3 regions of the Paenibacillus sp. MT86 genome follow, and region 1 is predicted to be linked to each of the others. Evidence: riboswitches for the same ligand, from Rfam matches in the RefSeq annotation. Region 1 holds a riboswitch; each other region holds the start of a gene.
The links. Region 1 has a riboswitch for cyclic di-AMP ahead of AC3RCL_RS02180 (hypothetical protein). Riboswitches for the same ligand answer to the same signal wherever they lie in the genome.
Positions count from the first base shown of each region.

Region 1 (4,213 bases):
CCGACGCCAAGCGGGATGTAATCGAGATGATTCTCTTCCTCCTCGTGGACCGTCAGCGGCTGGGGTGCGCTCAGGCGCTGCATCTCGCGTGCATAGAACTCCATAAAATCGATCGCTTCGGCAGTATCCGCGTCCGCTTCGGCACGCGTCTTGCCGGCTTCGAGGGTCATCAGCGCGGAGAACTCGAGCTTGCGCCGCCGCATGATCGCCGCGGCCTTGAACAGGTAGCGTGCCCGCTCGTTCGCCTCGGTGTGCTTCCACGTCTCAAAAGTACGCGCCGCCGTTTGAATGGCTTGCTCGGCAAGCTCGGTATCCGCTTGGGACACGACGCCGATGACTTGGCGTTTGCGCGACGGATTGACCGACTTTGCGGTACGTTCCGTATGGATTTTGGCACCGCCGATAACCAAGGGGTACGATTGGCCAAGCTCGGCTTCGACCCCGGATAACGCCACATCGTATAACTTGTTGTTCCACTCGTTGTTGAAGTCCATAAACGGTTCGTTCCGAAAAGGTGCTCGCATGGGGAGGCCCCTCCTTAACATGATATGAATCGAAGCTTCAGGCCAATGGTCCAGCTGCGGATCGTCATGGTGGCATGGTTAGCATCTCCTGGTGAAAACCTCTATTTAAATATGTATGTCTTCCTGCATGCCGTCATGATTTTTGCATATGAGTTAGATAGAGTGCATTTTGGTTTACCTTGCAAAGGGGGCGCGCGCATGGACGGAACCGAGCTGTACCGTAAAGTGATCCTGACGGTGTCCGGCAATAAACTCGTGAAATGGCTGTCGATCAAGTACGGCCGGAAATTGGCTGGCCGATTCATTGCCGGCGATACCTTGGATGAGGCGCTGGACGAAATCGAGAGGCTAAACGCGAAGGGCATTCTCGTTACGCTGGATCATTTGGGGGAGGGCATTACGACGCTGGACGAAGCGGCCGGGTACCGAGAGGAATATTTGAAGCTGGTGGAAGGGATTGCGAAGCGCGAAGTGCAATCGAACGTATCCTTGAAACCGACGCAGATGGGCATGGCCCTGGACCCCGAGAAGGCTTACGAAAACATCAGGTCGGTGGTAAGAAAGGCTAAAGAGCACCGCAACTTCGTTCGCCTGGACATGGAGGATTCGCCGTATACCCAGGCAACCATCGATATGACGCTCCGCCTTCATAAGGAGGGGCTGACCAATGTGGGGACCGTGATGCAGGCCTACTTGTTCCGTACGGAGGAGGACGTGAAGAACTTGTTAAGGGCCGGCGTTAATCTGCGGCTGGTGAAGGGGGCGTACAAAGAGCCGGGAACCATCGCCTTTCAGCAGAAGCGGGAGGTCATTGACAACTACAAGAAATTGGTCAAAATGCATTTCGACCAAGGAGCCTACGTCGCGATTGCCTCGCATGATGACAACATCATCGACTGGGTGAAGGTATTTGCCGAGCAGAGCCGCATAGACAAACAGGACTATGAATTTCAGATGCTGTACGGACTGCGGATGAACGATCAAGCAGCGCTTGCGCAGGACGGCTACCGTATCCGGTGTTATATGCCCTATGGAACGATGTGGTACCCGTATTTCACCCGGAGGCTGGCGGAGAAGCCGGCCAATCTGATGATGGTGCTCAAAAATATGTTCAAGTGAGCGGGATCCGATTGAAGAACCCCATCAAAATGCCTGATGAAATAAGTGGCGTTTTGACGGGGTTCTTCATGGTTTCAAAAAACATCAGGCTGCTTAGAAGTGCCCAATCCAAAGGAAACGGGGACATTAGCTCTCTGTAGCTGCTGTCCCTAGAAATGATAATACGACTCCGAGCAATCCATCAGGAAGGAGCGCTCGAGCGGCAGTCTGCCTAACCGCTCCCGGGTGACGTGCCGATGCAGGTTGATCTCCAGATCGGCGAGGGCCGATACAGCAAGTTGCATCCGTGCGGATCCCCACTGCTGCTGCTGCTTTCGGGCATAGCGAAGGGCCTCAGTCACGGACATGCCTCTCAGCCTTGAGAAGACGGATGCCCAGCGGACCAGGTCCGAAAATTCTCTCGTTCTTGGCAGGGCATATTCGACATATCCTGCCGCGTCTTTGCAGCTGACTTTGAACAAGCCGCAGTTCCAGCCATGATCGCTCCATGGGATAAAGCGTTCGGCCGAGCCCCGGTCGAAACGAAATATCTCCATATGGCCGATAGTCTCTTCACCTAATGCAGGCACTGCGGTTTCGATGACGGGTGTAAGCGCTGCCTCGATGAGTTTCGTCATGATTTGATCTACGCTCCTTTATAAGAATGTTATATGCACGGCAAATAGGCCTGGTGAGCAGAGAAACCCCGCTCTCCAGGCCTATTTATGGTTAGAGCCCCAATTCCGGCGGCCGCTATGCCAAAGCTTGGATGGTATTCTCTCTCAACAACGCGCCTACGAGGTTAGCTGACGGATTCGGACTGAGAGCACCCTACCGCTGGGCCCTTCGATCCTAGGCGCAGCGGATTCACCCCATTCACCAATCGAAGACTGGTGACTTTGGTTCCCCCGTCTCCCGGTCTGTCGGGAGCTCGGCGTATCACGTGTTTCGAATAGATGGATGAATCATACGCCGGAGGAAACGAAAAGTAAATGACCGTATGGGACGAATAGATTCCGAAATGTGATGAAAACGGTAAAAGAAAACGCGTACAATCAGCCGTGTCATCTATTATCGTGGCAAAATCTCGGTATCTCGTTGGATTGCGATAAATAAGAGAAAACAAGAGAAATACATAGTATAGAGCAGTATTCGGAAGATAAAGACGAAATACTGCTTGGTTCCTGTTCGACATAACGCCAGATGTGTTTTTGCTCACATTTACATCCTGCAGGGCCGGACGTATGATACGAACTATGAATTGACGGTCATCAACGACCAAGGCATACGGGCAGCCGTTTCATGAAGGTCTAAAGGCAGTGTGAGAGCTGCCCCTAAGCCTTTATGGATCGATGGCGAAGGCACCATGGGCCTTGCTGAGATTTGAAGGTAGAGGCGACTCTCACCGCGTGAACCTCCTGTTGCTGTGCTGTTATGCCCAGTCTGGATGACAAGTCAATGGCTAATAGAATAACATGCTACTCGTTTTTAATTTTCGCTGAGTCCTTGAATGGAAAAGGAACGGGGGAACCAGTCGGGAGATGAATCTGATCTCTCTGGGGTGAATCCTGTAGACAAGATAACGGTCTATGGGTAGGGCGACTCTCACGCCCGAATCCGTCAGCTAACCTCGTAAGCGTATCGAGAGAGGCAACGATTGTCGTGGACTTGGGCCACGGTGTATTTCACCGTGTCCTGTAAGAAGCCTGCGGGAAGAGTTCTTCTCTTTCCGCAGGCTTCTTTGTTGTTGCCTTCTCTTTCTGACCTTAGGAGGAGAAACGAAGATGGAGAAACCACAGGAATTCATCCTGGTATCCGCGCCGAACAAGGCAGGGGAGGAATTCGTCCGCCAGCTGATTCACAAACGTGTTCCGTTTGCGGCCATAGCCAACAACCGGGCTGAGCAGCAGAGGCTGCGAGAACTGGGCTGCAAACCCATCATTTTGATTGATACAAGAGACGAGCAGACCTGGATCATTCCCGAGTTTCCCGTCGGCAAGGTGTTTCTGTTCGAAAGCAGCTTGAATCTGTGCTGCCGCTATTTGCGGATCTGCCGGACATGGACCTCGGAGTCGATTTACGTGATCACCCATTCCGGCAATCCGCGCTTGATATACAAAGGGCTGGGTGCCGATGTGGTGCTTCATACGAATCATCATCAGGTGTCCTTTCTGATGGCATCCGTTATGAGCTAAGTGTTTGGACTGACGTCACAAGAGCGTAGGGGAGGTTACATTCATGCAGGATTTAGTTATGGTGCTCATTTTGGGAGGAACCTACGGACTGCTCATGCTGTTTATGTCCTGGTGCGGGCGCGTGGTTTCGGAACCGGAGGCTGATCAGCCGTGATGATCATGTTGATATTCACGATTTTTATTTTTCTCTATTTGATTTATGCGCTGATTCACCCTGAAAAATTCTAGGGAAACGGCTGAAGGAGGAAGGCATTCGTCATGGGCATTTTACAAATTGCCATCGTTATACTCGTTCTGGTGCTGCTGGTCAAGCCGCTGGGAACTTATCTATATCAGGTGTTTCGTTATGAAAGCAATGGTACGGACAGATGGTTCTCCTGGGCGGAGAAACCGATC
Region 1 is NZ_CM179499.1:507,119-511,331, forward strand. Features, by position in the region: gene pruA (L-glutamate gamma-semialdehyde dehydrogenase) at 1-524, opposite strand, end outside; gene AC3RCL_RS02175 (proline dehydrogenase family protein) at 723-1,643, shown strand; gene AC3RCL_RS02180 (hypothetical protein) at 1,793-2,260, opposite strand; cyclic di-AMP (ydaO/yuaA leader) riboswitch at 2,397-2,569, opposite strand; cyclic di-AMP (ydaO/yuaA leader) riboswitch at 3,109-3,277, shown strand; gene AC3RCL_RS02185 (hypothetical protein) at 3,407-3,817, shown strand; gene AC3RCL_RS02190 (potassium-transporting ATPase subunit F) at 3,977-4,045, shown strand; gene kdpA (potassium-transporting ATPase subunit KdpA) at 4,076-4,213, shown strand, end outside.

Region 2 (4,213 bases), 480 kb from region 1:
GGATTTGTTTGTTGATCGCTGAACCGCCGGTTTCGATCGTGTCGGCTTCTACGGCCCGTTTAATGGCAACGGTATCGTCCCTGCCTTCCACGACAATCACTTCTTTAATCATGCGTTCGTTCTCTTCCTTCCCAAGCAGAGCAGGCCTGTACAACGTTAAGGCTCAACCCGTTTAGCCTTGATTACTCCGGTCTTAACAAAACAAAAGAAGAGGAAATATTCCCTCTTCTTGATCATCATATATTATAAGCTAAATAGTATAGCATTAGAATGGCAAAGTAAATTGGAATTCATGCGTCTAGTTCAATTCAGGTTTAACCGGACCGATCACGTAAACGGTGCGGCCGCTCTTCCGGCCGAAATTCATGGCCGATTTCAACGAATCGTAATAGACATCGATTTTGTTGCCTTTGATGGCGCCGCCCGTATCTTCAGCACGGCGGAAGCCGATGCCTTCGATGTAAACCCACCATCCGATCGGGATGATATTAGGATCAACGGCGATGGTGCGACCTTCCGTAACGCGTGTGCCGGATGCGGTACGCGTACCGATTCCTTGCTGTTCGGCGGAATACGCGGTCATCGACACGTTGTTCAATACCTTCTTGTATTTAAAATCAACGCCTGCGCGGGAAACCACGTTGTTCTCAACAGCCTTGGCGGTCGTTACTTTTTTCGTGCCGGACAATTTAGCCGGTGTAGCTTTTACATCGGTGGCTGCCGCCTGGACGATAACAGGCTTCTCCACTTTTTTCGTGCCTACGGCAATGATTTTATCCTTCGTTCTGCGTTCGATTTGTTGGGAGACCTTAGTCTTGGAAACCAGCTTGCCATTGTGGTAGACCTTCTCGTAATGGTTCACCATAAGACCAGACTCGCCCCGCTGAATGACGCGGTTATCGCCCTTTTCAAGCGATGGATCGGCCGTCTTGATCACGCGGAATTCGCGATCTTCCGTTTCCTTAACTTTTTGCTTCGTGACGCGAACGACATTGATATTCATATTGCTGGTCAGCTTCGTGTCTTGCGACGGTTGTACTATATCTTCACCCTGGATCGTAACGCCAGCCTCTTTGAGTACATGATCAACTGTATCCTGGGATGTAAATATGGTTTTGGTTTTGCTGCCTACCGTAACGTTGACTGGAATAGCTCTGTCAATAATAATTCGGTCTCCGTCCCGGATTGAGCCGTTCAGGGGCATCGAAATTTGATCTTGGGGACTCAACGTGATCGCTTGCTCATCCAGCAATTCCTGCAGCAACGATCCACGTGTTTCCACCGTAGTGACCCGGCCGTCGACGACAAGCTGAACTTCCTTGCCTGCCTGGTCATGTACAACCAACGATATGAGAAGTGATACCGTAACGGCACCCATGGCGCCGAGCAACATCAGTTGACGCAAATTGTCATGCTTCCATCTCAATGCGTAAGACATGCTGGATGATTGTGATTCATGGGTTTCTTCAGGTTGAAAAATGCCCACTATTCCATCCTCCTTCATAGTCCCGCCGTCTAGGTAAACGCATGAATGCATTTGACGTGACTATAGCAATTTTTCTCACAGGGCGCCCTGCTATCTATCTACACCCTGCGTCAATTCCCGTCTTCCGTCCATCTGCCATCACCTCCTGTTTACCAAGAGTATGATGGACCCGTCTCCATTATTCAAAAATAAAAGAAGCCATTGAAAGAGTACTAGAGGCTCTAACGTGGCTTCCTGATGAATGAAATCATGGAAATGGTATGCACGAGATTTCCCCTCTTATTTCGCTTACGGAGTTAGCTGTCGGGTTCGGACGTAAGAGAGACGCCCTATATCCGGATGCCCGCTCATGGCGAGATCCTTCAAATTCACCCCAAAGACCCGAAAAAGAAATCAAATACAGCTTCGTGCATCCAGACCAGTATGCACCGCAGTATCGGTTCCCCCGTTCTCCAGAATTTCGGAGATTAAGCGAGACGGTTCATGAAATATTCGGCTGCGATCTGCACATCGCAGCTTCTTATCACTGAAAAGATGATATCCTGTTTGTATGCAGGTTGTAAAGCGACATTCAACCACATTTTCTCAAGTAAAAGGTTAAAATATTGTAATATCAACGCCTTTTCTGATTAAAAAACTTTAATTAATCGAAAATGCTCCCTTTTTCATGGCTTTTGCTCTTGTTTTCGTTAAATACCAAATCGTTCCAGCGCATTTTTGGTGGTAATTTGGGCCAATTCCTCATAGGACAACCCTCTAATTTCGGCCGCCGCCTCCGCCACCAATTTTACATATGCGGTCTCATTTCGTTTCCCGCGGAAGGGATGAGGTGTCAGGTAAGGCGCGTCCGTTTCGATCAATAATCGATCAAGCGGAACCTTTGCCAAAACCTCTTTGGGCTGCTTCGCATTCTTGAACGTAATCGGCCCCCCAAACGAGATATGGAATCCCATATCCAGGCACATTTTGGCCGTTTCCCAGCTTCCGGAGAAGGAATGCATGACACCGCCGACCTCGGAGGCTTTTTCCTCACGCAAAATGTTAACGATATCTTCATGCGCATCCCGGTTATGAATGACAATGGGCATGTTCAATTCCCGGGCAAGCCCGATCTGGCGCCGAAGCACGCGGTGCTGTACTTCCTTGGGGGACGTATCCCAATGATAGTCCAAGCCGATCTCCCCGATTGCCACCACTTTATCGTGACTGCATAAAGAGGCGATCCAATCCAGGTCCTGATCCTCCATGGTGATCGCATCTACAGGATGCCAGCCTACCGCTGCATATATAAAATCATAAGTCTCAGCCAGCTTCATCGTGGTCGGGATCGTCTCCCGGTTAAATCCGATATTGATCATCCGCGTAACGCCGGCTTCAAGCGCCCGCTGAATTGCAGCTTCCCGGTCTTCGTCGAATTGGGGAGCGTCCATATGAGTGTGCGTGTCGAACAGCATACTATCCACACTCTCCTTCCTGTCGTTTCTATGTCGTCTATTTTCCATTAGTTGGTTGAATGCAAGGGGATTAACGGTTGTCCTGTTTTGCCTGATTTAATGCTGTTGTTTGAAAACGTCGGCTATCGTCTCCGGCATTTGACCCAGGAGCGGGCCCACCTTCTCCTCCGGATAATAAAGATGGTACCGCCCTTTATGAATGCCGCTGATCGAGCGTACGATATCGGATACCTCCGAGATTTCCCTCAGCTCGTCATGCCGGTCCAGAAGGAGAATCTGTTTCTCGTTAAGCGGCATATCGGAATGAACCTTATCATAAGGAAGATCCGTTGGAAAATCAATCTCCAGGTCATATTCCGGTTGCAGCCCCACGGCGCGGAACGCTTGGCGGATCCCGTCGATGGTTTCCAGATCGATGTTGTCGATTTCTACATATTTGTAGAGCTTTCGGTGCATGAAACGGCCGCATAATTCGCTAAGAAGCGGGTCTTCCTCCTCCGTCCATTGCAGAAAGGCCGTTTGAATCAGGGCTTCATCAAGGCGCAGATATTGATGCACGCCGATATTCCCCGAAAACAGCGCAGGCAGCGGTTCGATCATGAACCGGAAAGCATATCCACGGTCATGCAGTTCCTTGGCCCGGCGAAAGATTTGGCGCAGGATGATTTCGGAGCTTCGGGTGACGGGATGAAAATACACCTGCCAGTACATCTGATACCGCGACATGAGATAATCCTCCACCGCGTGCATGCCCGATTCCTTCACGACGACCCGATCCCGGTACGGCCGCAGCATCCGCAAGATTCGGTCGATATCAATCGTTCCATAATTGACTCCCGTATAGTAAGCATCCCTTAGCAAATAATCCATCCGGTCTGCATCCAGCGGACTAGTGACCAGATTCATCACAATCGGCTTATCGTAGGTTTTGTTAATAACGGAGGCGACCTTCTCGGGAAAATCGGCACCGAGCTCCTGAAGTACCTGATTGACGCAAGTATCTCCGAGCAGGATCCGGCATGTCCAATCCTCGTGGTTCATATGAAAAGCTTCTTCTATGGAATGCGAAAAAGGTCCATGCCCCACATCATGCAGCAGCGCCGCGCAGAGCGCAACTTGCCGTTCCTCGGCAGGCCAATCGGAATACCCTCTCCGTTCGAATTGAGAGATGATTCTTCTCGTAATTTCATAGACTCCAAGAGAATGGGAGAATCGGCTGTGCTCAGCTCCATGAAAGGTCAGGAAAGAAGTGCCCAACTGCCTGACCCGGCGA
Region 2 is NZ_CM179499.1:27,445-31,657, reverse strand. Features, by position in the region: gene rnmV (ribonuclease M5) at 1-112, opposite strand, end outside; gene AC3RCL_RS00140 (resuscitation-promoting factor) at 299-1,486, opposite strand; cyclic di-AMP (ydaO/yuaA leader) riboswitch at 1,756-1,970, opposite strand; gene AC3RCL_RS00135 (TatD family hydrolase) at 2,176-2,940, opposite strand; gene AC3RCL_RS00130 (HD domain-containing protein) at 3,037-4,213, opposite strand, start outside.
Region 2: it holds a riboswitch for cyclic di-AMP, as region 1 does, so the genes downstream of both, AC3RCL_RS00140 (resuscitation-promoting factor) here and AC3RCL_RS02180 (hypothetical protein) in region 1, are expected to answer to the same signal.

Region 3 (4,213 bases), 1.6 Mb from region 1:
GTGCAGCACCGATATCGCCTTGGCAACGACCATCGCGACACCCAGCTCTTTCAACAGGATGGCGGAGAGGATGCTCATCTGAATGTCGTTCCCGATCGCAACGATCCCGCAGTCGAAGTTGCGGATGCCAAGCGATTTAAGCACTTCCTCATCCGTCGCGTCCGCCACCACCGTATGCGTCAGCAGCTCGCTCATGTCCTCGACGACCTCTTCGTTCCGGTCGATGCCGAGCACCTCATACCCCTGTTCCATCAGCTCCAGCGCCAGACTGGCGCCAAATCGCCCCAAACCGATGATTGCAAATTGCTTTGGTTTCATGTCTCTCCTATACCCCTTATCCAATTATCATTTTGCCTTCCGGATGACGATATAATTCTTTACCCTTTTTCGGCCCCAGTGCATAAGCAAGCGTCAACGGCCCCAATCGACCCGCAAACATCGTAAGGCTGATCAGGATCTTGCCGAACACGGTCAAATCGGGCGTTAAGCCCATGGAGAGACCTACCGTACCGAAGGCGGATGTCGTTTCGAATAGAATCTCCAGGAAGTCCCCTTCCTCTGTCGTCGACAGAATCATCGAGACGGTTAGAACGAGCAGCAGGGCCAGCAAGGCAATGGTCAGTGCCTTCAGCACCCGCTCCTGGGCCAGGCGATAACGGAACATGACGATGTCTTCCCGCCCGCGCATCATCGCGATCACCGCCCCTACCATAATGGTAAAGGTCGTGGTTTTGATGCCGCCGCCGGTTGACCCTGGAGATGCTCCGATAAACATCAGGATGACGATAAAAAATTGCGTTGCCTGTCTGAGCCCCGTAATATCTATAGTATTCGCGCCCGCCGTACGCGGCGTTACGGATTGGAATAACGCGCCGAAGAATTTTCCGCCCCAGTTCAGGGAACCCAGCGTTCTCGGATTGGTAAATTCAAATATGAGAATGACGATAAATCCGACCGCAAGCAAGGCAGCCGTCATCGTGAGCACCACCTTGGAGTGCAGGGAGAGCCTCCGCTGTTTTCGATAATCGATCAGATCGGACAGCACAATAAATCCAATGCCCCCGGAAACAATCAAGAACATCACGACGAAGTTGACTACCGGATCGTATACATACCCGGTCAAACTCCGAAAATCGCCAAACAAATCGAAGCCGGCGTTGTTAAACATCGTCACCGCATGAAAAACACCGTAGTAGATCGCCCGGCCCAGCGGCATATCAAACGCCCAACGAATCGATAAAAGGACTGCGCCGCAGGCCTCGATGACGAGGGAGTACAGCAATACTCTGCGTATCAGCCTTACGATGCCTTCCATCGAGGACTGATTCATCGCTTCCTGTAAGATTAGACGGTCTTTGAGCGATATGCGTCTTTTCAGAACCAAGGCGAATAAAGTAGCCATCGTCATGAATCCGAGCCCGCCGATTTGAATCAGCAGCATGATCACGACTTCTCCGAAGGAACTGAATGTCGTTCCCGTATCCACCACGACCAGGCCCGTTACGCACGTTGCCGAGGTCGAAGTGAACAAGGCGTCAGTAAATCCAAGCGGTTCGCCCGTCGTCGTCGAGATTGGCAGCATTAACAGCCCGGTCCCGATGAAGATGATGGCCGCAAAACCAAGCACGAGAATTTGGGGCGGAGACAATGTAAGCCAGTTTAATTTAGCGTTCAATCGGACACCTTCTTTAAAAAAATCAACGAAAAAAGACACTGGAAAACGCAGTGCCTTTCGGTCTGGTTCCTGTGCAACAGCCTACGAGGTTAGCTGACGGATTCGGGCATTTCCACAGGTCGCCCTATTCATTATTCCGGGAATAATGAAATTCACCCCAATTACATGGTTCCCCCATTTTCATTACGAAATTCGGCTGGAATATTCGGTTCCTTCAAGCATGATGTGATTATAACTCAATCCGTTACGTAACCCAATGCCGTTTTTCGCCCGAAATATCTTTAAAAGAGCGCGAATTGGGCATATTCAAGAATACAAGCGTAGGGTTCTCTAACGTTTTCGAAACCTTTCATTCATTTTCATCGATTTATTTCAATATTCCGATAATTGGGATAAGCTGCTTATGGCTTTCATACTATGTTATATTGACTCTATGCGTTCTTAATCAGGCATATCGAATACCAGTGGGAGTATCAACTTTCTTAGAGGAGGAATTTCATGAATCGTGCAAGAGAGCCCTTGAAGCTGAAGCCCAATCTGAAGCAGCTCATCGCGCCTGCCGCAGTCGGCCTGATTCTGTTCCTATTATTTCAGGTATTTCCGTGGGCGAATCCGGACGATGCCGAGATGGCCTCACCGGATATCATTTCCAAGGAGCAGGCTCGGCAGGCAGCTTCAAGGTTTGCTCAGGAGCATCTGCAGTTTGCGGCTGCGGACACGGACGAAGCCTTGGTTACATATCAATCCAAATCGGAACTTTACGGATATCTGGCGAAGGAGAAGAGGCTTTCGGAATATAACAAAACCTATGAAGCCAAATATCCCTATGACGTATACCGCGTTCGCTTCAGCGAGCCTGGAGGCGATGCCCTCAATGTGGACGTGCACATGCAGAATTCCGGCATCGTCGGATTCTCGTATGATTATGCCCGTTCCAGCTTTGACCGGATCGAGCTGAACAAGGGCGAGATTCAGAGGCAGATGCTGCTCGTCGTTGAGGACGGCATGACATTGGCCGAGAAGCAGGCGCTGGCGGAGCCATGGCTTCAGCGGGCGGGTTATGACCTGTCGAATCTGGAGCTGGTTACGAAGGAGGGGGAGCCCCGTCTCAAATATGTGGACCCTGAATCCAGGATCGGGGACTCCAGGCTGGAGCACCGCTTCACCTTCGAGCAGGGGAAATTGCGCTCTTATGAGCCCTCCTTCTCGGTCCCGGCCGCCCACTCCGCTTATGTCAACAAGCAGACGCAGGATGCCACGCTGCTGACGCTCGCAGGGTACGGCCTGTTCACCCTAATCCTGGGCATTCTTGCGATTGTGTACAGCGTGAAGACCAGAGCCTACACCTCGTTTAAGCGCGGCCTGTTCTTATCGGCGCTGCTGTTCGTCATTCAGATGCTGAATACGTATAACCTGATTCCCGTTTTCAAATCGGAAGGCATGTCGCAAACCGGCGTGCTCGGGATGATGATTTTCTATGCCGTCTATTCGCTCGTTTTCTCCGCCCTGCTCTATTTCTCCCTTGTCGGCGGCAGCGGGCTGTGGCATAAAGAAGACGGGCTCAATCCATGGCCGCGCGCCAAAGAACCCGGATACGGGCATTACGTGCTGGACAGCATGAAGCTGGGGTATATGTGGGCCTTCATCCTGCTTGGCGTCCAATCCGTCATCTTTATCGGTCTTGGTCTGACCCTGAATACATGGTCCACCACGGATGCGACGCAATCGCCTTACAACATGCTGTATCCCTGGCTGTTTCCGTTGATGGCCTGGCTGGCCGGCATATCCGAGGAGGCCGTGTACCGGCTGTTCGGCATCAAGATGGTGAAAAAGATCGTCCGCAACACCTTTGTCGCAAGCTTGATCACCTCGCTTATCTGGGCGCTGGGACATACGCTCTATCCGATATACCCCGTGATCTCCCGACCGATTGAGCTGGTCATCATCGGTTTGCTGTTCAGCTACATCTTCTTGAAATACGGGTATTTGGCGGCGATGTTCTCCCATGTCATCTTCAACAGCATCCTGATGGGCATCAGCCTGATCATGCTCAAGGATGCAGCCAACTTGCTGACCGGCGCTTTTTACATGGTACTTCCGGCGATTGTAGCCTATGCGATTTACCGTTTCAACCCGACAAAAAAAGAGAAGCCGTATGTCACGACTCCTCCTCACGAAGTGCATTAAGAATATCCGTTGCTAATTTTTCACCGATGGAAAGGGGCTTGAAGTCTTCGACTGAAGCCTCTTTTATTTTTTTGACCGAGCCAAAATGCTTCAGCAGCATTTTGCGGCGCTTCTCCCCGATGCCCGGTATCGAATCCAGCTTGGACGTCACCATCGATTTCCCGCGCTGCTCGCGGTGGAAAGAAATCGCGAAACGGTGAACCTCATCCTGAATGCGCTGGAGCAAATAGAACTCCTGGCTGTCCCGAGGCAGCGACACCGGCTCCGGCGGGTCTCCGACCATCAGCTGCGCCGTTTTATGCTTGGCATCCTTCACAAGCCCGCAGACCGGGACGAACAGCCCCAGTTCAT
Region 3 is NZ_CM179499.1:5,976,649-5,980,861, forward strand. Features, by position in the region: gene AC3RCL_RS27150 (potassium channel family protein) at 1-318, opposite strand, end outside; gene AC3RCL_RS27155 (TrkH family potassium uptake protein) at 335-1,675, opposite strand; cyclic di-AMP (ydaO/yuaA leader) riboswitch at 1,739-1,883, opposite strand; gene AC3RCL_RS27160 (CPBP family intramembrane glutamic endopeptidase) at 2,174-3,862, shown strand; gene uvrC (excinuclease ABC subunit UvrC) at 3,834-4,213, opposite strand, start outside.
Region 3: it holds a riboswitch for cyclic di-AMP, as region 1 does, so the genes downstream of both, AC3RCL_RS27155 (TrkH family potassium uptake protein) here and AC3RCL_RS02180 (hypothetical protein) in region 1, are expected to answer to the same signal.